DNA from 4 places in the Niveibacterium sp. genome. Region 1 is predicted to be linked to each of the others. Evidence: predicted binding sites of a transcription regulator. Region 1 holds the regulator's gene; each other region holds the start of a gene.

Region 1 (5,813 bases):
GGGTTACGCGTGGTCGGCGTGGCCAAAGCCCTGCCGCCGCTGCGGCACGCCTTCACCCACTTCCGCCTGACGCTTGAGGCGTTAGTGCTGGATGTGGTGGGCGAAGGTGTGCGCGACCCGGCCTGGCGCTGGGCCAGCCAACAGGAATGGGATTCGCTTGGCCTGCCAACGCCGGTCCGGCGCCTGCTCGACAGCCTCTGAGAGTGCGCCGCTCAGGCGTCCTGCTTGAGCAAGCCGCGCTGTACAAGAAACTGTTGGATGATGGTGAGCCGCATCAGCGGGTCCTCGAGTTCCAGCAACTTCTGTTTGGCCTTCACCGGTATCGGCAGGATCTCGGTATAGCGGTAGCCGACCCAGGCTGCGTCGTCGAAGCGGTGCGGCGCCGGAATCGCGGTGTCACCCGCATCCGCGACGACGGCCTGCAACAAGGGCAGGGTGTCGGCGAGGGTTTCCGGCGGCGCCTGTACCGCGGGCTCCGGCATCCATTCGACCACTGCACGCAAGAGACCATCAGGCTGGGCGACCGCATGCGCAATGCGGAAACGACGCTCGCCGGTCACGACGATCTGCAGGATGCCGGGCTGATCCATATCCCACTCGACGATGCGCGCGCTCGTGCCGACTTGTGCGGGTGTGGCCGGCGCGCCGACTTCCTGACCCTCTTCGATCAGACACACGCCGAAGCTGCTGCCATCCCGGATGCACGCCTTGACCATGTCCATGTAGCGCACTTCAAACACTTTGAGCGGCAAACGCGCTTCAGGAACCAGTACGGTATGCAAGGGAAACAATGGGAGTTCGGCGGGCATTTCAGGCATCGGATCGGTCTCGCTGGGCGAGCGAAACGCGCGCCGTGTGAAGTGGTGGAAGTGTGCCATGTTTTACTGCACGCACCCGACTCAGGCGCACGCAATCTCTGTGCCATAATCGTTTCCACAGAATCGAGGAAACCCCATGGACGACAACAAGGCGAAAGCACTTCAGGCCGCGCTGGCCCAGATCGAGAAGCAGTTCGGCAAGGGCTCCATCATGCGGATGGGCGACGGCGAGGTGGAGTCGGACATCCAGGCGGTGTCGACTGGCTCCCTCGGGCTGGACATTGCATTGGGCATCGGCGGCCTGCCGCGCGGCCGCGTGATCGAAATCTACGGCCCGGAATCCTCCGGCAAAACCACGCTGACGCTGCAGGCGATTGCCGAAATGCAGAAGATGGGCGGCGTGGCGGCCTTCATCGACGCCGAGCACGCGCTCGACGTGTCCTACGCGCAGAAGCTTGGCGTGAATGTTGGCGACCTGCTGATCTCGCAGCCGGATACCGGCGAGCAGGCGCTCGAAATCGCTGACATGCTGGTCCGCTCGGGTGGTGTCGACATCCTGGTCATCGACTCGGTTGCTGCGCTGACGCCGAAGGCCGAAATCGAGGGCGAGATGGGCGACCAGCTGCCCGGCCTGCAGGCCCGCCTGATGTCGCAGGCACTGCGCAAGCTGACCGGCAACATCAAGCGCACCAACACGATGGTCATCTTCATCAACCAGATCCGCATGAAGATCGGCGTGATGTTCGGCAACCCGGAAACCACGACCGGCGGTAACGCGCTGAAGTTCTACGCCTCAGTGCGTCTGGACATCCGCCGTACCGGCACGATCAAGAAGGGCGACGAGGTGATCGGCTCGGAGACCAAGGTCAAGGTCGTCAAGAACAAGGTCTCGCCACCGTTCAAGGAAGCGCACTTCGACATCCTCTACGGCGAAGGCATCTCGCGTGAAGGCGAGATCATCGACATGGGTGTCGAGCAACGCTTCGTCGACAAGAGCGGCGCTTGGTACGCCTATAACGGCGAGAAGATCGGGCAAGGCAAGGACAATGCGCGCGAGTTCCTGCGCTCGCATCCTGAGACTGCACGCGAAATCGAGAACAAGATCCGCGTTCAGTTGGGCCTGCCCGAGCTGCCGGCCGGGGAAGCTGCCGCGGCCTGAACGGGCCACGAAGACAAGCGATGAGCAGCGACGAGCTGAAAGCCCGCGCGCTGCGCACGCTGGCGCAGCGCGAGCACAGCCGGGCCGAATTGGCGCGCAAGCTCGCGGCGCATGGCGAGCCGGAAGCGGTCGAAGCGGTGCTTGAACGGATGAGCGAACTGGGCCTGCTGTCCGACGCCCGCTTCGCCGAAAGTTATGTGCGCAGCCGCGCCGGCAGGCTGGGCCAGCGACGCATCCAGCACGAGCTCGCACAGCGCGGCGTGGATCAGGACACGATCAGCGACGCGCTAGCGAGCGAGTTGGGCGAAACAGAGCTGGAACGCGCCCGGGCCATATGGGCACGCAAGTTTGGCAATGTGCCGGGCGATGCAAAGGAATGGGCGCGCCAGGCGCGCTTTCTGACCGCCCGCGGATTCTCCGCGGAGGTCGTGAGAAAAGTGTTGAAAGAGCCGTTCGATGAGTCTGCTTAAGGTAGGCGGTCTATCCAAGCGCTACAAGGCGCGCACCGTCGTGCGCGATGTTGGCTTCGAAGTCGGCAGCGGTGAGGTCGTCGGCCTGCTCGGCCCCAACGGTGCCGGCAAGACGACCTGCTTCTACATGATCGTCGGCCTGGTCCGCGCCGATGGCGGCAATATCATCCTTGACGACAAGGAGATCACCCACCTGCCGATCCACAAGCGGGCGCATCTGGGCTTGTCCTACCTGCCGCAGGAAAACTCGGTCTTCCGCAAATTGACGGTCGCCGAGAACATCCTCGCGGTGCTCGAACTGCAGAAGCTGCCAAAGGATCAGCTCACGGCCCGGCTCGACCAGCTGCTGGGCGAACTGGGCATCACGCACCTGCGCGACGCCACCGCGATGTCGCTGTCGGGGGGCGAGCGCCGCCGCGTTGAAATCGCACGCGCGCTGGCCACCAACCCGCAGGTGATCCTGCTCGACGAGCCCTTTGCCGGCGTCGACCCGATCGCCGTGATCGACATCCAGAAGATCATCCGCTTCCTGAAGGATCGCAACATCGGCGTGCTGATCACCGACCACAACGTGCGCGAGACGCTGGGTATCTGCGATCGCGCCTACATCATCACCGAAGGGGTGGTGCTCGCCAGCGGCCGCCCTGACGAAATCGTCCAGAACGACAAGGTTCGCGAGGTCTACCTCGGCGAACATTTCCGACTCTGATCGCGCAACCCCTACGATGAAGCCCTCGCTCCAGCTCCGTATCTCCCAGCAGCTCGCGCTGACCCCGCAGCTGCAACAGTCGATCAAGCTGCTGCAGCTATCGACCCTGGAGCTCAACAGCGAAATCGAGCGCATGCTGCTCGAGAACCCGTTGCTCGAACGCGAAGACGCGGAATCGGACCCGGAATCCTGGGGCCAGTCCGCCACCACCCCGAGCGGCGACGAACGCACCGACACCGCCAACGATGTCGCCGCGGAGGCAGCGGAGACCTCACCCGAACCGAGCGAACCGAGCTTTGACGATGCCGGCAGCTACGACGACGGCCCCACCGAGTGGTCCGGCGAAGGCGGCGGCAGTGGCAGCGGTAGTCGCGACGAGGACGACGAGACGGACTTCCAGGAATTCCGCGCGGCGCAGACCAGCCTGCGCGACCACCTGGATGAACAAGTCGCCCTGATGCCGCTGTCGGACCGCGATCGCGCGCTGCTGCGCTTCATGATCGAAGCGCTCGACGACGATGGCTACCTCACCCAGCCGCTCGAAGAACTGCTCGAACTGCTGCCACCCGAATTCGAAGTCGACGTCGACGAGTTGCAGATCGCGTTGGCGCATCTGCAGAACCTTGACCCCACCGGTATCGGCGCCCGTTCGCCGGGCGAATGCCTGAAGCTTCAGTTGCGTTTGCTACCCGAGAGCACAGCGCGCGATGCGGCGATGGTGATCGTCGAACAGCATTTGGAGCTGCTTGCCGCGCGGGACTTCGTGCGCCTGAAGCGGCATCTGGGTTGCAGCGACGAGACCCTGCGCGAAGCGCATCAGCTCGTCTGCAGCCTCGATCCACGCCCCGGTGCACGGTTTGCCGCAATCGAGACGCGTTATGTGATCCCGGATGTGATCGTGCGCAAGGTACGCGGCCACTGGAGTGCGACACTGAACCCGGACGCAATGCCCAAGCTGCGGATCAACCAGCTCTACGCCGGCATCCTGCAGCAGCACCGTGGCTCGGCCGGATCACTGGCCGGGCAGTTGCAGGAGGCGCGCTGGATGATCAAGAACGTACAGCAACGCTTTGACACGATCCTGCGGGTCTCCCAGGCAATCGTTGACCGCCAGCGGCAGTTCTTCGATTATGGGGACGTGGCAATGCGCCCGCTGACGCTGCGCGAAATCGCAGAGCAGCTTGATCTGCATGAATCGACGATCTCGCGGGTGACCACACAGAAGTACATGGCCACGCCAAGAGGTATCCTTGAACTGAAGTATTTTTTCGGCAGCCACGTCGCCACGGATTCTGGCGGCGCGTGTTCAGCTACGGCGATTCGTGCGCTGATTCGCCAGCTGGTCGCGGCAGAGGATCGCAAAAAACCGCTTTCCGATGCGCGGATTGCCGAGCTTCTCGGCCAGCAGGGGATAGTCGTTGCGCGACGTACCATCGCAAAGTACCGCGAGTCGCTCAACATCCCGCCGGTCAGCCAGCGCAAGATGATCTGAGAGGATAAATCATGAACCTGAACATCACCGGACACCATCTCGAAGTTACCGCCGCCCTTCGCGACTACGTAACGTCGAAACTGGATCGCGTGATTCGCCACTTCGATCATGTCACCAGCGTGAACGTGATCCTGTCGGTGGATAAGCTGAAGCAAAAGGCGGAAGTGACGGTACATGTACGCGGCAAGGACATTTTCGTCGAGAGCATCGAGGAAGATCTGTATGCCGCAATCGACGCCATGACGGACAAACTGGACAGGCAGGTTCTCAAGCACAAGGAAAAGTCCTACGATCACGGCCACGAGGCGCACAAGCGCCAGTCTGCAGAATCGTAATCACGGTCGCTCTAGTGAATCCCGGCGCGTAAGCTTGCGGAAAGCCCCCGCGCCGAACATGAGCTGACCCCGGATCTGCGCGCCTTCGGGCGCGCAGTGCATTTCTGAACCCCCAAGCATGAATCTCATCGCCCCGCTGCTGCCGCCGTCCAATGTGCTCGTCGACCTTGACGCGAGCAGCAAGAAGCGCGTTTTCGAACAGGCAGGCCTGCTCTTCGAAAACCATCAGGGACTCGCGCGCAGCGCTGTCTACGACGCGCTATTCACACGCGAGAAGCTCGGCTCTACCGGGCTCGGTCAAGGTATTGCGATCCCGCACGGCCGCATCAAGGGCCTGCGCGACGCCGTCGGCGCCTTCATCCGCCTCGCCCAACCGGTGCCCTTCGAGGCGCCGGACGGCAAGCCGGTGAACCTGATGTTCGTGCTGCTGGTGCCCGAAAGCGCCACCGAACATCACCTGCGCCTCCTGTCGGAACTGGCGCAGATGTTCTCCGACCGCAGCTTCCGCGATGCCCTGACGCTGGCCAGCGATACATCCGAGGCACACACCCTGTTCGTGAACTGGAACCCGAATGCGGCGAACTAGCGTCGCCCGCATCTACGAGGACAACCGCGATCGGCTCGGCCTGAGCCACCTCGCCGGCCCGCTCGATGTCGAGGTGCAGGTCCCGAACGAGAAGGTGTGGCCGGCCGAACTGGTCGGCCACCTCAACATCATCCACCCCAACCGCATCCAGGTGATGGGCGAAGCGGAACTGGGCTGGATTCGCCGCCAGGCACGCGACAAGGTGCAGCATCAGCTTGAAAGCATCTTGCTGGCGCATCCGCCG
Region 2 (5,813 bases), on a different contig from region 1:
CGTGCGTCTTCGTGCTCGCCCCACATCGCGTTGAGGATCGCAAGCAGTACCGCGAAGCCGATACCCAGCATCCAGGTGAAGTACCACATGTCCGTGCTCCTGTTTCAGTGGCCGCAGCGGCAGCCGGCGCAGCGCTGGCCCTCGGCGTGCGGATGGCCGTGATCGTGCGCATGGCCATGTTCGTGATCGTGGTGGTGGTGCGCATGCGCGGCGTGGTTGAGCACCGGCAGCGCGCCTTGCACCAGCAGCGTCAGTGCGCGCAGCGGGTCGGTTTCGCTGGTGATCAGCGATTCGATGCCGCGCCGCGCGAGCTTTTGTTGCAGGCCGGCGCCCATGCCGCCCGAGATCAGCAGATCGATGCCATCAAGCGGATGCGGCATGCCGTCGGCGAGCTCGTGGAAGCTCTGCTCCGGCTTGAGTTCCACTACACGCTGCTGCGTGACTTCCGGGCCGTCGAGCTTGAACACCATGAAGTTGCGGCACATGCCGGCGTGGCCGGTGATCGTCTTGCGGTTCTGCGTGGTGAGGGCAACGAGGGTCATGAGGGGGTCCTTGGTTTGAATCAGTAAGCGCTGTGTTCGTTTTCGCGGATGAAGTCGGCGGTGACCTTGCCGGCCATCACGCGATAGGCCCAGGCGGTGTAGGCGATGATCAGCGGCATGAAGATCACCACCGCCCAGAACATGATCGACAGCGTCAGGTGGCTCGAAACGCTGTCCCACACCGTGAGGCTGGAAGCCGGGTGGCTGGACGAGGGCATCACGAAGGGGAACATCGAGATGCCGGCGGTCCCGATCACGCCGGTCATCGCGAGTGAGGAGGCGACGAAGGCGATCAGCGTGCGACCGCGTGAGACGGCCAGCATCGCCAGCAGCGCGCCGGCAAAGCCCAGCGCCGGCAGCGCGAGCGTGAGCGGCCAGCGCTGGTAGTTGGCAAGCCAGGCGCCGGCTTCGCGGGTGACTTGCTTCGCCAGCGGGTTGGCGGCAGCGGCGGTGTCCACCGCTGAACGGATCACGAAGCCATCAATACCCTGCGCCAGCCACACGCCCGCCGCAGCGAAGCCGAGCAGCATCACGACGAGGGCCGCCACTGCAGTCAGGCGCACCCGCTGCGCGATTGCGCCTTCGGTGCGGTGCGCGAGGTAGACCGCACCGTGCGCAGTGATCATCGCGCTCGACACCACGCCGCAGAGCAGCGCGAAGGGGTTGAGCAGCGCCCAGAAGCTGCCGGTGTAGGTGGAGACGAGGTTCTCGTCGAAGCTGAAGGGCACACCCTGCAGCAGGTTGCCGAAGGCCACGCCGAAGATCAGCGGCGGTACCGCGCCGCCGACGAAGAGGCCCCAGTCCCAGGTGCTGCGCCAGCGTGCATCGTGGATCTTGCTGCGGTAGTCGAAACCGACCGGGCGGAAGAACAGCGCCCACAGCACCGCCAGCATTGCCCAGTAGAAGCCGGAGAAGGCCGTTGCATACACCAGCGGCCAGGCTGCGAAGATCGCGCCGCCACCGGTGATGAACCAGACCTGGTTACCGTCCCAGTGCGGGCCGACGGTGTTGATGATGATGCGGCGTTCCACATCGTTCTTGCCGACGAAGGGCAGCAGCGTGCCGACGCCCATGTCGTGGCCGTCCATCACCGCGAAGCCGACGAGCAGCACGCCCACCAGCAGCCACCAGATCACTTTGAGGGTTTCGTAGTCGAGCATGGCGTGTCCTCAGGCGTGGGCGGTTTCAAAGGCGTAACGACCGGTGCCGAGGCTGCCCGGACCCTGGCGCGAGAAGCGCACCATCAGGTACATCTCGACCACCAGCAGCAGCGTGTAGAAGCCAACGAAGCCGGCCAGCGAGCCATACAGCGAGCCCACGCTGAGCGTGGAAACGGAGAGATGCGTCGGCAGCACGCCGTAGATCGTCCACGGCTGGCGGCCGTATTCGGCGACGAACCAGCCCAGTTCGCAGGCGAGCCAGGGCAGCGGCAGGAACCATAGCGCCCAGCGCAGCAGCCAGCGCCGTTCGGAGAAACTGCCGCGGATCGAGTACCAGAGCGCGAGCCCGAACAGCGCGAAGAAGCCGAGCCCGATCGCCACCATCAGGCGGAAGCTCCAGAACAGCGGTGCAACGCGCGGAATCGTGTCGGCCGCGGCGCGGTCGATCAGCTCGGGTGTCACCTCGTCCATCGTCCGCACGTACTTGCGCAGCAGCAGGCCAAAGCCCAGATCGGCCTGATGGGTTCGCAGCCTGGCTTTGGCGGCGAGGTCATCCGGGTTGTGGCGTACCTGCTCCAGCGCGCGCACTGCTTCGATGCCCGACACGACCCGTTCGCGATTCTTCGCGCGGATCTCGTGGATGCCGGGCAGTTGCTTGTCGAGCGAGCGGGTACCGATCAGCCCGAGCAGCCAGGGCACCGAGATCTCCCAGTCGTTCTTCATCTGCGCTTCGTTGATGCCGGCGATGAGCTTGAGGCCCGCGGGCGCAGGCTCGGTCTCCCACATCGCCTCCATCGCGGCGAGCTTGGTCTGCTGCGCTTCGCCGACGGTGTAGCCGGACTCGTCGCCGAGCACGATCACCGAGCAAGCGGAGGCAAAGCCGAAGGCCGCGGCGATGCGAAAGCTCTTTTTCGCGAATTCCACATCGCGCCCGCGCAACAGGTACCAGCTCGATATCGACAGCACGAACATCGCGCCGGTGACATAGCCGGCCGACACCGTGTGCACGAACTTCGCCTGCGCATCCGGGTTGAAGATCAGCGCCCAGAAGCTGGTCATCTCCATGCGCATGGTCTGGTAGTTGAACTCCGCGCCCACCGGGTTCTGCATCCAGCCGTTGGCGATCAGGATCCACAGCGCGGAGAGGTTGGTGCCCACCGCCATCAGCACGGTCACCAGCAAGTGCTGGCGGCGCGAGAGGCGGTCCCAGCCAAAGAAGAACAGGCCGATGAAGGTCGATTCGAGGAAGAAGGCCATCAGGCCCTCGATCGCGAGCGGGGCGCCGAAGATGTCGCCGACGTAGTGTGAGTAGTAGGCCCAGTTCGTACCGAACTGGAATTCCATCGTGATGCCGGTGGTGACGCCGAGCGCGAAGTTGATGCCGAACAGCTTGCCCCAGAAGCGCGTCATGTCCTTGTAGATGAGCTTGCCGGTCATCACGTAGACGCTCTCCATGATGACCAGCATCCAGGTCATTCCGATCGTCAGCGGAACGAAGAGAAAGTGGTACATCGCGGTCGCGGCGAACTGCAGCCGCGATAAATCGACCAGTTGCTCACTGACCATATTCTGTTGCCCCCTGAATGTCATGCCGCGCGCCGCCTGCCATCTCGGCTGCCGTGCTGGCAGGCGTCACATCGACCCGTGCGTCGCGCACGAATCCCCACCACAGCAGGCCGATCACGACCAGCTTCAGCGCGACCAGCACTGCCAGCTCACGCACCAAGCGTCTGTCTCCCATGCGCCCCCTCCTGCTGATCTAGCCCTCTAATCAAGATCCGGGCCAGCTTGCCCATTGCTTAAACAACTGCGAAAAAACAATGCTTTGCGTGTTTTATGGCCAGTTCTGCTGGCAGGGGCTTGTCTGCCCATGACAGCCCGACTTGCTGCCAACGGCAGCGCTCGTGGCAGCGCCACACCAAATAGTTAGGTGACGGTCCGAATAGGCTGGGGCCGATGCGCGGTAAGGAGCTGGGTGCTGCCAAATTGGTGTGCCAATGGTGGCAACGCGGTGCCCGCTGGCAGCCTGGCGCCGGAGCGCGCATCATGCGGGCTTGTCGTAACCCCACGCCTGCTCACCATGCCGACCGTGCCGCACCCCTTCCCGGAACTGCTCTCGCTGCTCGATGCCTCGCCCGAGCCGCATATTGTTTTCGACGAGCAGTACCGCATCCTGGCGGCCAATGCGGCCTACCGGGCGCAGTTGGCGGGCGGCAAGAGCGTGGTCGGCAAGACCTGCTATCAGGTTTCGCACCACTACACGGTGCCCTGCGACCAGGCGGGCGAGACCTGCCCGCTCGCACGCAGCCGCGAGTCCGGCGGGCGTGAGCGTGTGATGCACCTGCACCACACGCCGCGCGGCGAGGAGTACGTCGATATCGAGCTCACGCCGCTGCGCGACGCATCGGGCGAAGTGCGCTACTTCGTCGAGCGCATGGCGGCGCTGCCGGTCACGCAGGCGCAGGACAGCTCGCGCAAGATGGTCGGCCGTGCGCCGCGCTTCCAGCGCATGCTCGAACTGGTCGCGCGGGTGGCGAAGTCCGAGGCAACGGTGCTGCTCGAAGGCGAATCTGGTTCCGGCAAGGAACTGGTCGCGCAGGCGATTCATGACGGCAGCGCGCGCGCGAAGCGGCCGTTCGTACCCGTCGATTGTTCAGGCATTCCGGAAACGCTATTCGAGAGCGAACTCTTCGGCCATGAACGCGGCGCCTTCACCGGCGCCTCGGCCGCGCGCGCGGGTCTGGTCGAAGCCGCCAGCGGTGGCACGCTGTTCCTCGACGAGGTGGGCGAGATTCCGCTCGCGATGCAGGTCAAGCTGCTGCGCCTGCTCGAAACCGGCACCTATCGCCGCGTTGGCGCGACGGACGTGCGGCGCGCCGATATCCGTATCGTTTCCGCCACGCACCGTTCACTGCGCGACATGGTGAGCGCCGGTGCGTTCCGCGCCGACCTCTATTACCGGCTCAACACCTTCCCGATCGCAGTACCCGCGCTGCGCGAACGCCCGGAGGACATTGCAGCGCTCTCACAGGCATTGCTGGTGCGGGTGGCACCCAAACGCCGCCTCACGATATCGACGGCGGCCCTGCTGCAACTGGAGCGCTACACGTATCCGGGCAATGTGCGGGAGCTGCGCAACCTGCTCGAACGCGCAAGCCTGATGTGCGACGGCGACACGATTGAACCCGAACATCTGCCCGACGAACTGTTTGCCGAGCGCTGCGAGACGCAGGCTCCGCGCGGGGCGCCGCCCGTACCGGTTTCAGAGCGCCTGCCGCAGTTGCTTGCCGAACATCAGGGCTCGCGCAAATCGCTCGCCAAGGCGCTCGGCATCAGCGAGCGGACCTTGTATCGACGTTTGAGCGAGCTGGCCAGCACGAGCAAGTCCGACGCCGAATAACGCGCCACCGGTATGAGTGGGCGTCGGCTGGGCGACGCGGACGGGTGGGATAATGCGGGTGTGTCGCGGGCAACGCCTGCGAGCTATTGCATTGCGGAGTGACTGTCATGAGTGCCTGGAGCTGTCCCCACGACATCGACAACATCTGCCAGCGGGTGCTGGGTGCCCGCTGCGATCCGGGCATGCGCGGCTGCGTGCTGGAAGGGCGGGTGCGCTTCGCGCGCGAGCAGTTGAACATGCCACGCAAACCGGTTCGCGCCGAGGCGCCGTCGCAGAGTGAAGATGAAACGCCTGCACCACGGCGTCCGCGCTTGCCGTTTTAGGGCAAACGGTCGGTCTTAAGGGCAACCCGCGGGTGGCTGCGCGGCGGCATCGGGCTATAGGGCCCGTGCCCTCAACGAGTTCGATTGAGGCGTCGTTGTGGCATCCATTGTCGGCGCTGATAGCGCTGGCCGTGACGGTTGATACCGGCCCGCGTTTTTTCGCTGACCCCCTGACTTCCGAACTGGGTCGAGGTTGCCGCGGTGCCGAGGGCGTCCACGTTGGCGTGGGCCCCAGAGGTCAGTCCATTGGGAGATTGGCTGTCGGCTCGAACTCGAACGTTTCTCTCGGAGCGGCGACCGAATACCGAAGGATCTGCACAACCTTTGAGTCAATAAAAGGTCATTCGAGTTCGGCATCGCTTGCGTTGCTTGGGCGACCTTATCTCAT
Region 3 (5,813 bases), on a different contig from region 1:
CGAGGCCGCTGCCGCTGTCGCGGCCCGACACCAGCGGATAGAAGATGCGATCGCGGATCGCCTCGGGGATTCCGGGGCCGCTGTCGATCACGCGCAGTTCAAGTGCGAGCTTGTGGCGCTTCTTCGCCAGCGTCACCTGCCGCAACGCGCGGGTACGCAGCACCACTTCACCCTCGCCCTGCATCGCCTGTGCAGCGTTGCGCGCGATGTTCAGCACCACCTGGATCAGCTGCTCGCGGTCGCCTGTCAGCTCGGGCAGGCTGGTGTCATAGTCGCGCCGCACGACGACGCCGGGGAACTCCGCGCGCACCAGACGCAGCACGCGTTCAAGCACGTCATGGATATTGACCGGGCCGGGCTGCATCGCGCGGTGCGCGTTGAGCAGGCGCTGCATCAGATCCTGCAGCCGGTCGGCTTCGGCGATGATGACTTCGGTGTATTCCTTGAGCTGCGCGTCGTTGAGTTCGCGTGCCAGCAGCTGGGCGGAACCACGGATGCCGCCGAGCGGATTCTTGATTTCGTGCGCGAGGTTGCGGATCAGCTCGCGGTTCGCCTGCTGCTGCTCGATCAATCGCTCTTCGCGCGCCACTTTCAGTTGCGCATCGATCGGGCGAAATTCCATCAGCAGGCGGGCGCCAAACACATCAACCGGCGTGGCAGTGCAATCCACATGCAGGGTGTCGTGTCCGGCGCGCGCCAGCACGAGATTCTGGCCGGTGTAGCTCCAGTTGTTTGCAAGCGCATTGTCGAGCGCGGCATCGAGGCCGGGCGGCTCGCCGAGCAGCGCCGTCAGCGGGCGACCGACAGACTGGCGGGCGCTGACTTCAAACAGGTTCTCTGCGGCGGGGTTGATATAGCGGACGACACGGCCGTCGTCGACCAGCACGACGGCCGACGCAAGCAAGTCGAGCCCCGCGATCCGGGCGTCGGTATGCGCCTGTGGCACGGGGTCGGAATACACGGTTACGCGAGTCATGCGGAGCAATGCGAGCAAGAAGCGCGCCAAGCTTGATTTGCGCTGCGAGACACCGAGATGCGCGACAAACCGATCATCGCCCGCCGCGTTGCAGTGACGGACGCGACACACCAGCGGGCGAGATCGCCCGCACCGGATCAGCGTAGTTTGGCGATTTCCGCCCGGATCGCTTCGACATTGCGCTCATGCAACTCGACCTGATCCTGGAACGGCTTCAAACGCTCCTGCACCTTGGCAAAATTCTTCTCGCTGCCGCTGCGCGCGCCTTCCTGCTCCGCCAGCTCCTTCTTTGCCGACTCCAGCGCCCGTTCCTCGGTCGCCAATTCGGTTTCGAGGATCTTGCGCCGGTCGCTGTCGCGACTGCGCTGCGTCGAAGCATCGACTTTCGGAAACTCGGCGGGAGACGGCGTTGCCGACGGCTTCTTTGCCGACGGCCCCGGCACGGACGAAACGTTCTGGTCGCGGGACAGCAGCGTGCAACCCTTCTCGCCGATCTTGGTGTTGGTGTAGGTGACCTTGCCGGACACCGGATCGACACACTTGAAGATGTCGGCATGGGCCGGCAGCGTTGAGAGAAGTGCCGCAACAGCGGCCAGGGAACGAATCGTGGACATGCAGACGTCACGCGGGTGGACGGGCCGTCGAGTGTAGGCGCCGCCGCGTCGCCTGCCAAGCGCCGACACGATTCGATGCACTTTCACGCCGGCGAAGGACAAAAAAAGAGGACGGGCAAGCCCGTCCTCCTTGTGCTCCGGATCGAGGAATCGATCAGAGGCTGTAGTACATGTCGAATTCGACCGGGTGCGTGGTCATGCGGATCTTCGTCACGTCTTCCATCTTCAGCGCGATGTACGCATCGATGAAGTCGTTCGAGAACACACCACCACGGGTCAGGAACTCGCGATCCTTGTCCAGCGCTTCCAGCGCCTGATCCAGCGAGGAGCAGACGGTCGGGATCAGCGCGTCTTCTTCCGGCGGCAGGTCGTACAGGTTCTTGTCAGCTGCATCGCCCGGGTGGATCTTGTTCCGCACGCCATCCAGACCGGCCATCATCAGCGCGGCGAAGCACAGGTACGGGTTCGCGCCCGGATCCGGGAAGCGAGTCTCGATACGACGCGCCTTGTCGCTGTTGACGAACGGGATGCGGATCGAAGCCGAACGGTTCTTCGCCGAGTAAGCCAGCTTGACCGGTGCTTCGTAGTGCGGCACGAGGCGCTTGTAAGAGTTGGTCAGCGGGTTGGTGATCGCGTTCAGCGCACGGGCGTGCTTGATGATGCCGCCGATGTAGTACAGCGCGAACTCGGACATGCCGGCGTAGCCGTTGCCCGCAAACAGGTTCTTGCCGTCCTTCCAGATCGACTGGTGCACGTGCATGCCCGAACCGTTGTCACCAACGATCGGCTTCGGCATGAAGGTCGCGGTCTTGCCGTACTGGTGGGCAACGTTGTGCACCACGTACTTGAGCATCTGCGTCCAGTCAGCGCGCTTGGTCAGCGTGCTGAACTTGGTGCCGATTTCGTTCTGGCCGGCGGTCGCCACTTCGTGGTGGTGCACTTCGACCGGGATGCCGATCTGCTCGAGCGCCAGCACCATCGCGGCACGGATGTCGTTGTGGCTGTCGACCGGGGGAACCGGGAAGTAACCGCCCTTGACGCCCGGACGGTGGCCGGTGTTGCCGCCTTCGAACTTCTCGCCCGAAGCCCAGGCGCCTTCTTCCGAGTTGATCTTGACCGAGCAGCCCGACATGTCGACGTTCCACTCGACGCTGTCGAAGATGAAGAATTCGGGTTCCGGACCGAAGAAGGCGGTGTCGCCCAGACCGGAGGCCTTCAGGAAGGCTTCAGCGCGCTTGGCGATGCCGCGCGGGCAACGGTCGTACGGCTTCATGTCGGTCGGATCGAGCACGTCGCAAGACAGGACCAGCGTGGTCTCGTCCATGAAGGGGTCGATGAAGGCAGAGGCCGGATCCGGCATCAGCAGCATGTCAGAAGCCTGGATACCCTTCCAGCCGGCGATCGAGGAGCCATCGAAAGCGTGGCCGTGCTCGAACTTCTCCTCGTCGAAGGCCGAAACCGGCACGCCGACGTGTTGCTCTTTGCCCTTGGTGTCGGTGAAACGGAAGTCGACGAACTTGACTTCGTTCTCCTTGACCATCTTCAAGACGTCTTGCGGGGACATATTCACTCCTAAGGTATGGAAGCCAACTGACATTCTGCGGTGCCAAATACCGCGATCCGGTTTCAAAAAGCACGTAGCGTGCCAAAGGATCGCCCGGTTGCTCCGCACAGCACGCTACGCGCTGAGAACCCGAACCGGACAAATCTTGGTTTGAAAGGCGCGGTATTGTGCCACAGCACAGGGCTCGCCCTAAGCACCGCAAGGCACCCCAAAACGGTGCAACCGCACCACACAATGCACCGTTTCGGTGCGCATGCGCCAACTTGGCGCACCCTCCTGATCCAGCAGAAACCTTGCGGGTGTGCGCTCGCGCGCGCATACTCGCCGCCCGGCGATTTTTCGCGCCTCACCCCAACTCCGGCTCTTCTGAATGGGACACCTTAGCGACCTGCTCGGCCTTGCCCGCGACCGCGGCGAGAAGCTCAGCCTTCCGTATTCCGGCGCGCTGACTCCCGCCGAAGCCTTCACTGTGTGGCAGAAGGCACCCGGCGCAGTCTTGGTGGATGTGCGCACCCGCGCTGAGTGGGAGTGGGTCGGGCGCGTGCCAAACGCGGTCGAGATCGAGTGGAACAGTTGGCCGGGTGGCGAGCGGAACCCGAACTTCCTGGCGCAACTGACGCACCAGGTCGATCGCGAGGCGCTGGTGCTGTTCCTTTGTCGCAGCGGGGCGCGATCGCACAACGCCGCAATTCTGGCCCAGCAACAGGGCTACACCGCCTGCTACAACATCCTGGAAGGCTTCGAGGGCGACCGTGATGCGAACGGGCAGCGCGGCCACATCGGCGGCTGGCGCCACGCCGGCTTGCCCTGGATTCAGGGCTGAGGCGGGAACACCGCGCCGCATTTCAGGTCTGCATTACTGCGCGCCGATCCGGCGCACCTTTCTTGAGTAGAACCATGCAAGTTGCCCCCATCAGCTTTGACCGCTTCAACACCCTGCGCGACGAAGAAGCACAGGAGCGCATCCGCGCCGCCCGCGCCCGCCTCGGCAAGAAGGCCGTGCTGCTGGTGCACCACTACCAGCGCGCTGATGTGTATCAGCATGCCGACCTGACCGGCGATTCGCTGCGCCTGTCGCACCTGGCGGGCCAGTCGGATGCGGACTACATCGTGTTCTGCGGCGTGCACTTCATGGCGGAAGTTGCAGACATCCTCTCCAACCCGCACCAGATCTCGATCCTGCCCGACCTCGCGGCAGGCTGTTCGATGGCCGACATGGCCAACCTGGCGAAAGTCGAGCGTTGCTGGCGCGAGCTGACAGAAGTGCTCGGCGAGTCGCCCGACAAGCAGATCACGCCGGTCACCTACATCAACTCCGCAGCGGACCTGAAGGCCTTCTGCGGCGACCACGGCGGCATCGTGTGCACCTCGTCGAACGCGCGCACGATCCTCGACTGGAGTTTTGCGCAGCGCCCGAAGATCCTGTTCTTCCCGGACCAGCACCTCGGCCGCTGGACGGCACACACGATGGGCATCCCGCTCGAAGAGATGGTCGTGTGGGACCCGGATCAGGAGTACGGCGGACTGACGCCGGAGCAGATCCGCAACGCGAAGATGCTGCTGTGGAAGGGCCACTGCTCGGTGCACCAGATGTTCCAGCCCGCCCACATCATGCGCTGGCGCAACAAGTACCCGGACGGCATCGTGATCTCGCACCCCGAGAGCCCGTTCGAGGTCTGCCGCCAGTCGGAGCACGTCGGCTCGACCGAGTACATCATCAAGACGATCAAGGCCGCGCCTTCGGGCACCCGCTGGCTGGTCGGCACCGAGCTGAACCTTGTTAGCCGCCTTGCGGAGGAAGTGAAAGCCGACGGCAAGATCGTCGAATTCATGTCGCCCACCGTCTGCATGTGCTCGACGATGCAGCGGATCGACCCGCAGCATCTGGCCTGGACGCTGGAAAACCTGGCCGACGGCAACATCGTGAACCGCATCAGCGTGCCGGATCACGAAGCCAAACTCGCCAAGCTCGCGCTCGATCGCATGCTCGCGGTGTCCTGAGCGGCGGCCACACCAAACAAAACGCCCCGGCGCGCGAGCGGCGGGGCGTTTTTCATTGCTGCGTCACGTCGATCAGTTCGGTACGCCGAGCAGGTTGTTGCGCAGGTTGGTACGCACCTTCGGGCCGATCCAGACCTTCATCACCACCGGGTAGAACGCGTCACCCTGAATCGCTTGCGTTGCCAGATCCCCGTTGATGCGGATCTCGGTCGTCTTGGGGCCCGGGTTCCAGTCCAGCGTCACCACATCGCCCTTCAAGAGCTTCGGGCGGCTATTGAATGCCGCACCCATCGCCGCCAACTGCAGGATGTTGTTCTCCACCTCGTCGCGCGTCGCGTTCTGCTTGATGCGGTCCAGCAGCACCGTTGCGAGATCCTTGGCCGAGATCTCCTTCAGCGCAACCAGGCGAATCCGCTTGGCGCCCTTCACGGCAAAAGCGGCTTCCGGCGTGTTCGCCTTCTGCACCATGTACAGGCCGACCACAGTGGCCTTGGACGACAGGATCTGCGACGAAGACGCGCCGTTCAGCACCAGCTTCTGGCCCGCCACGGTATCGCCCTCTTCAAAGCTGACGCCATCCACATCCACCGCCGCGACGGCCTGCCCGACAAACATCAAAAACGCCAGAGCGATGCCCCGACACAACATTTTTCCTTCA
Region 4 (5,813 bases), on a different contig from region 1:
GTAGGGCAGCACAGCCGGGAACAGGATCTTGGTGATGATCTTGAACTCCGACAGGTTCAGCACCCGTGCGACGTTCATGTAGTCCTGCGGTACGCGCTGCACCCCCTGCGCGGTGTTCAGGATCATCGGCCAGATCGAGCAGATGAAGATCGTCCAGGTCGCGGCCGGGTCGGCCTTCTTGAACACCAGCAGGCCGATCGGAAGCCACGCCAGCGGGCTGACCGGGCGCAACAGCGAGATCAGCGGATCGAGCATGCTGTTGAGGAAGTTGAAGCGCCCGATCAGGAAACCCATCGGAATGCCAACCAGCGCCGCCACGCCGAAGCCGATGCCGACACGCTGCAGGGACGACAGGATGTTCCAGCCGATACCCTGGTCGTTCGGGCCGTTGCGATAGAACGGGTCGGCGAAGATCTCGACGGCCGCAGCCCAGGTCTGCAAGGGGCCAGGGAAGCCCTGCGTCTTCATCGCCACGATCGCCCATACACCCAGCAACAGGCCGATGCCGAACAAAGGCGGCAACACCCGTTTGAGGATGGCATTCACGCGTTGGCCCAGCGGCACACGGTAACGCGGCTCGGCAGCGGGTTTTGCCGCGGCTTGCGCTGCGGTGCCAGGGGTGGCCGCCGCGGCAGCGTGGGAGCGGGGCTCGGTGGCGCCAGCATTGGCAGCAAGGTCGGAAGCAGTCATCGAAACAGCGCTCATGTCGTACTCCTCCGCGCGGCTCACAGCGGCCACGCCGATAAGGGGGTCCCAGGACCGCAGGAAGCTGCGGCCCGCATCGATGGCGATCTCAGGCAACTTTGATCTTGAAGCTGCCGGCGTACTTCTTCGCGTCCTTGCCGTCCCACACCACGCCGTCGATCAGCTTGCTGCTGCGCATATCCGACTTGGGCAGCGACACCCCTGCGGCGGCGGCCGCCTGTTTGTAGATATCGATGCGGTTGATCGACTTGGCCACAGCCGCGTAGTCCACCTCGCCCTTGAGCAAACCCCAGCGCTTGTGCTGCGTGAGGAACCACATGCCATCGGACAGGTAGGGGAAATTCACCGCGCCGTCATTGAAGAACTTCATGTGGTTCCTGTCGTCCCAGCTCTTACCCAGCCCGTTCTGGTAGCGGCCCAGCATGCGTTCGAGGATCACGTCCATGTCGGTGTTGACGTAGGACTTCTGTGCGATCGTCTCGGCCGTCTTGCGGCGATTCGCCAGCGAGGCATCGATCCAGCGGCCGGCTTCGAGGATCGCGGCGGTCATTGCGCGCGCGGTGTTCGGGTTCTTCTGTGCGAACTCCGCGGTGGTGCCCAACACCTTCTCGGGGTGGTCGGTCCAGATGTCCTGCGTGGTGACCGCGGTGAAGCCGATCTTGTCCATGATCGCGCGGTTGTTCCACGGCTCACCGACACAGAAACCGTCCATGTTGCCGACACGCATGTTGGCCACCATCTGCGGCGGCGGCACGGTGATGACCTTCACATCCTTCATCGGGTCGATGCCGTTTGCGGCCAGCCAGTAGTACAGCCACATCGCGTGCGTACCGGTCGGGAAGGTCTGCGCGAAGGTGTATTCGCCCGGCTTCGCGGCAACCGCCTTCTGCAGCGCCGCGCCGTCGGTCACGCCCATGTCGCGGAACTTGTTGCCCAGCGTGATCGCCTGACCGTTGTTGTTCAGCGTGGCGAGCACCGCCATGTCCTTCTTCGGGCCGCCGATACCCATGTGCACGCCGTACACCAGGCCGTACAGCACATGCGCCGCGTCCAGCTCGCCGTTGACCAGCTTGTCGCGGATCGAGGCCCAGGAGGCCTCCTTGGTGGCGATGATCTTGATGCCGTACTTCTCGTCGAACTTCTGCACTGCGGCCATCACCACCGACGCACAGTCGGTGAGCGGAATGAAGCCGATGCGGACTTCCTTCTTTTCCGGCGCATCCGAGCCTGCAGCCCAGGCGCCCGAGAAAGGCATCACGCTGGAAGCGGCCGCTGCGCCGCCCAGCGCGAGGGTCTGGCGCAGGAAGCCGCGACGGGTCAGTTCATTGTCCGAGGGGCGATCGATCATGGTGTCTCTCCGCAGCAAGGGTCAGGGAATCCGCAAAACAAAAAGGCGCCCGCCGTGCGTGGTCACCACGCTCGGAGGACGCCCTTGTCCGTTGCCGCCCGGGCTGCCGCCATTGGCAGGCCTCGGACCGCTGCAGCCGCCGCCATTGGCGCCTGCTTTGCCAACCCCTTGGCAATGCGCGTGCCAGATTCTCTAGAAGGCTGTTTTAATTGGACTTTTTCACCGCACCCGAAAACGTGGCCGGCATTCTTGCGGCTTCAAGCAGAAACAGCACAGCGATTGGGCACTTCTGCAGTGCGGATACGCAGCTGCTCGCACCGATTGAATGCGGCACCGCAACAGTGCCGTGAGACCCAGAACAGGGCCGCCGACGCCCCGATTCGGTGCGCCAGCCAGCACATTGGCGCGCGCAGGCGCCGCGCTGGCCTGCGGCCAGACCTCGGGGGAAATGAAAACGCGATGCGGCCGCCGCGTGATGTGCCGGCCGAAGGAAGAGGCTCAGCCGATCAGCAGCTTGGCCGACTCAATCACATCCTGCGCGACTTCGCCGATGCGCCGCCCGCGCTCCATCGCGAGCTTGCGCAGCGCATGGTAGGCGTCGTCCTCTGACAAACCACGCGCCTGCATCAGGATGCCCTTCGCCCGGTCAACCGCGATACGGTCCGATAGCTTGCGCTCGGCGTCGTCGCGCTCGCGGCGCAGGGCCTGGAATTCCTCGAAGCGCGCCACCGCCACTTTCATCAGCGACTCGACGCGCTCCGGCACCAATCCATCCACCACATAGGCCGCAACACCCGCGCGCATCGCGCGGCGGATGATGGATTCGTCGTCGTCACCCGAGAACACGATCACCGGTCGCGGGTAATCGCGATCGAGCGTAGCAAGGTGTTCGAGTGTGTCGCGGCTCGGCGATTCGGTGCTGATCAATACCGCATCCGGCTGAATCTCCTGCACCCGCTTTGCCAGCTCGGCCGCGTCGGCCAGCACTGCCGCCACAAGGTGGCCGGCAGCAGCGACACCCTGGCATAGATCCAGTGCGCGCTCTTTGGACTCGTCGACGATCAGGACTCTCAGCATTGATTGGGCTCAGGGGGTTTGGCCGCAAAACAATGCAATCGGCGTGCCAGCCTGTCTGGTCAGGGAATCGTGAACGAGATCGTCGCGCCCTGCCCCGGCGCCCCTTCGGCAGCCACCTCGCCCATGTGCCGCTCGACAATCCGCTTGACGATCGCCAGCCCGATACCGGTGCCCTCGAATTCGCGCGACGCATGCAGTCGCTGGAACACGCCGAACAGCTTGTCGGCGTAATTCATGTCGAAGCCGATGCCGTTGTCCGACACGTAGTAGCGAAGCTGGCCACCCGCCTGCGTAACGCCGATATCGACCCGTGGCTCGTTGCCGTGGGACGAGAACTTCAGCGCATTGCCGATCAGGTTCACCCACACCTGCCGCAGCAGCCGCGGGTCGCCGTAGGCCGGCGGCAGCAGGCCGACCGAAATGCGGGTATCCGGATACGGCCCGCGCAGGTCGGCGACCACCTCGGCCGCCAGGCGCCCCATGTCCACCTTCTGCCTCGTCAACTCGGCGCGGCCGACGCGGGAGAAATCGAGGAAGTCGTCGATCAGCTCGCCCATCCGCACCGAGGCTTTCATCACCCGATCGAGTAAGCCGCGCCCTTCGTCCGTGAGCCGCTCACCCTCACTATCAATCAGCAGGAACGTGTAGCCGTGGATCGCGCGCAGTGGTGCACGCAAATCGTGCGACACCGAATACGAGAAGGCTTCCATTTCCTTGTAGGCGCGTTGCAGCTCCGCGGTGCGCTCGATCACGCGCTGTTCGAGCGAATCGTTGAGTACGCTGATCTCCAGCTCGGCACCAACCTGTTCGGTGATGTCGCGAAGGATCAGCGTGAACAGCGTGGCATCACCCAGTTCGACGCGCGACAGCGCGAGTTCGAGCGGGAACTCCTCGCCATTTCGACGCCGCCCGAGCAAGGGCCGCGCGCCGCCGCGCAACCGCCAGCTGGCGCGGCGCCGCGCCTGCAGCAGGATTTTCTCGGCCGGCAGGCTGCGATAGCGCTCCGGCAACAGCATCAGCACATCCTCGCCGATCGTATCCTCGGCGCGGTAACCGAACATGTTCTCGGCCGCCTTGTTGTACATGACGATGCGACGCGACGCGTCGGTGATCAGCACAGCATCCATCGCGGAATCGATGATGGCTTCGAGTTGCAGCGAGCGCTCGCGCAGCGCCCGTTCGGCCTGGCGTTGTGCGGTCAGCTCACGGCCGATGATCGCGAAGCGCGGCAGGCGGTCTTCCGACGCCGGCAGCGTCACGACCGAGATTTCAACCTGGGCGCTATCGCCCTCCAGCGGTACGCTCAGATCGAAGGCGCCGATGCTGTGACGCGTCTGGTTGGCGATGTGTTCGAGCGCACGGCGCAACGTTTCGCCCGCCGAGAGCTCGCCGATCGGCACGTCGCCGCTGCGCCCCTGTGCCCGGAACAATCGGCGCGCGACCGGGTTGATCCGTTCGCACTGGAAATCGCCGTCGGTATCGCGGCGCACCAGCAGCATCGGGTCGGGCGAAGCCTCGAACAGTGCAGACTCCTGTTCGCCGCGCAAACGCGCGCGTCGCATCGAACGCGTGGCGCCCATCAACATCAGCGTCGTACCCAGCGCAAACCCGGCCAGCAGCAGAAAGCCCCAGCCCTGGATACGGCCCGGCGTACCCACCGCTGAACGCACCGTTGCCGCGTCGAGCGCCACCACCACCACCAACGGATATTCGGCAAGCCTTCGCAGCGCGAAAAGGCGGCTGTCATCGGCGTCTGCGAACTCGGCCTCCTGTCCCTGCTCGATCGCCTTGCGTAGCGCATCGGGCAAGCGCACCGGCACGCCCGGCCCATTCACGCTGCTGTGCGCAAGCAAGTCACCATTGCGGCGCAGCAGGAAAGCCTCGCCGCCGCCTCGCAGGGTATGTACGCTCAGGATTTCGCGCAGCGCGGCTTTGGATATCTCGGCAACAACGCCGCCCGGCGCCGTCTCGTCCACCATCGCATCGCCGCTCCAGACGCGCACCGCGTAGAGGCGGTCGTCGGTGGCGGGCATCAGATCGAGTACGTCGGGCGCTGCGTTGCGCGAGAGCTCGGCCAGCAATGCCGCATCGCGCGGGCCGCCGCGGGCGGCATCCATCAGGCGGAAGCGCTGGTCGAACACCACCAGGCCGCCAAGCAGATCGCGCAGGTCAGTCGCGAGATCGTCCTGCACTGCCTTCGGCCCACGCACGCCGTTCGACACGCGCCGAGCGGCACGATCGAGCACGAAGTCGGTCACATCGAGCATGCGCAGCAGATCGCGCTGCACATCGGTGGCAGCGCGGCCGGTCAGGGCCAGCGCTTCGCGCTCTCGTGCCTCGCGTGCTTCCTGGAACGGCGACAGCGCCGCGAACAGCGCGACCACGACGACGGCGAGGCCGCCAAGGCCGACAAGCGCCTCGACGCGTGTCGAGGTCCAGCGGTCGATACGCCGCGACAGGGGTTCGATCAGGCCGGACATGGGAGCTGGGGGGGAGCCATGCCGCGATGATAGTGAAAAGCGCCGCGCGGCGGGCGGCACCCGCCACGCGACCCGCTGCATTGCTTCAGGCGCTGATCAGCAGCAGCGATACATCGTCGTGCGGCGCGGCACTGCCGCAGTGGCGCGCCACCTCGCGTTCAAGCTGATCGAGGCGCTCGCCCGCGGCACCGCCGCGCAGCGCC

The links. The regulator sigma-54, encoded in region 1, starts transcription at its own class of promoters, with help from an activator protein. The targets are predictions, from matches to a motif close to TGGCACGCTTNCTGCTNA.
Region 2: the regulator sigma-54 is predicted to act here: its motif matches at 3,471-3,488, upstream of cydP (cytochrome oxidase putative small subunit CydP).
Region 3: the regulator sigma-54 is predicted to act here: its motif matches at 3,221-3,238, upstream of glnA (type I glutamate--ammonia ligase).
Region 4: the regulator sigma-54 is predicted to act here: its motif matches at 2,222-2,239, upstream of ACE3P0_RS15545 (CmpA/NrtA family ABC transporter substrate-binding protein).

What each region holds. Positions count from the first base shown of each region.
Region 1 covers NZ_JAYRDJ010000006.1:30,691-36,503, forward strand. Annotated here, with positions in the region: gene mutY (A/G-specific adenine glycosylase) at 1-201, shown strand, start outside; gene ACE3P0_RS06405 (LON peptidase substrate-binding domain-containing protein) at 213-878, opposite strand; gene recA (recombinase RecA) at 955-1,977, shown strand; gene recX (recombination regulator RecX) at 1,998-2,447, shown strand; gene lptB (LPS export ABC transporter ATP-binding protein) at 2,434-3,156, shown strand; gene ACE3P0_RS06425 (RNA polymerase factor sigma-54) at 3,173-4,648, shown strand; gene hpf (ribosome hibernation-promoting factor, HPF/YfiA family) at 4,660-4,983, shown strand; gene ptsN (PTS IIA-like nitrogen regulatory protein PtsN) at 5,102-5,569, shown strand; gene hprK (HPr(Ser) kinase/phosphatase) at 5,556-5,813, shown strand, end outside.
Region 2 covers NZ_JAYRDJ010000046.1:8,157-13,969, reverse strand. Annotated here, with positions in the region: gene cydX (cytochrome bd-I oxidase subunit CydX) at 1-89, opposite strand, end outside; gene ACE3P0_RS19685 (NifB/NifX family molybdenum-iron cluster-binding protein) at 105-542, opposite strand; gene cydB (cytochrome d ubiquinol oxidase subunit II) at 563-1,702, opposite strand; gene ACE3P0_RS19675 (cytochrome ubiquinol oxidase subunit I) at 1,712-3,268, opposite strand; gene cydP (cytochrome oxidase putative small subunit CydP) at 3,258-3,443, opposite strand; gene ACE3P0_RS19665 (sigma-54 interaction domain-containing protein) at 3,783-5,102, shown strand; gene ACE3P0_RS19660 (hypothetical protein) at 5,210-5,425, shown strand.
Region 3 covers NZ_JAYRDJ010000019.1:14,558-20,370, forward strand. Annotated here, with positions in the region: gene glnL (nitrogen regulation protein NR(II)) at 1-976, opposite strand, end outside; gene ACE3P0_RS13290 (DUF4124 domain-containing protein) at 1,114-1,659, opposite strand; gene glnA (type I glutamate--ammonia ligase) at 1,745-3,154, opposite strand; gene ACE3P0_RS13300 (rhodanese-like domain-containing protein) at 3,525-3,977, shown strand; gene nadA (quinolinate synthase NadA) at 4,052-5,155, shown strand; gene ACE3P0_RS13310 (chalcone isomerase family protein) at 5,228-5,770, opposite strand.
Region 4 covers NZ_JAYRDJ010000025.1:36,459-42,271, reverse strand. Annotated here, with positions in the region: gene ntrB (nitrate ABC transporter permease) at 1-705, opposite strand, end outside; gene ACE3P0_RS15545 (CmpA/NrtA family ABC transporter substrate-binding protein) at 794-2,053, opposite strand; gene ACE3P0_RS15540 (ANTAR domain-containing response regulator) at 2,552-3,130, opposite strand; gene ACE3P0_RS15535 (ATP-binding protein) at 3,190-5,610, opposite strand; gene ACE3P0_RS15530 (SpoIIE family protein phosphatase) at 5,696-5,813, opposite strand, start outside.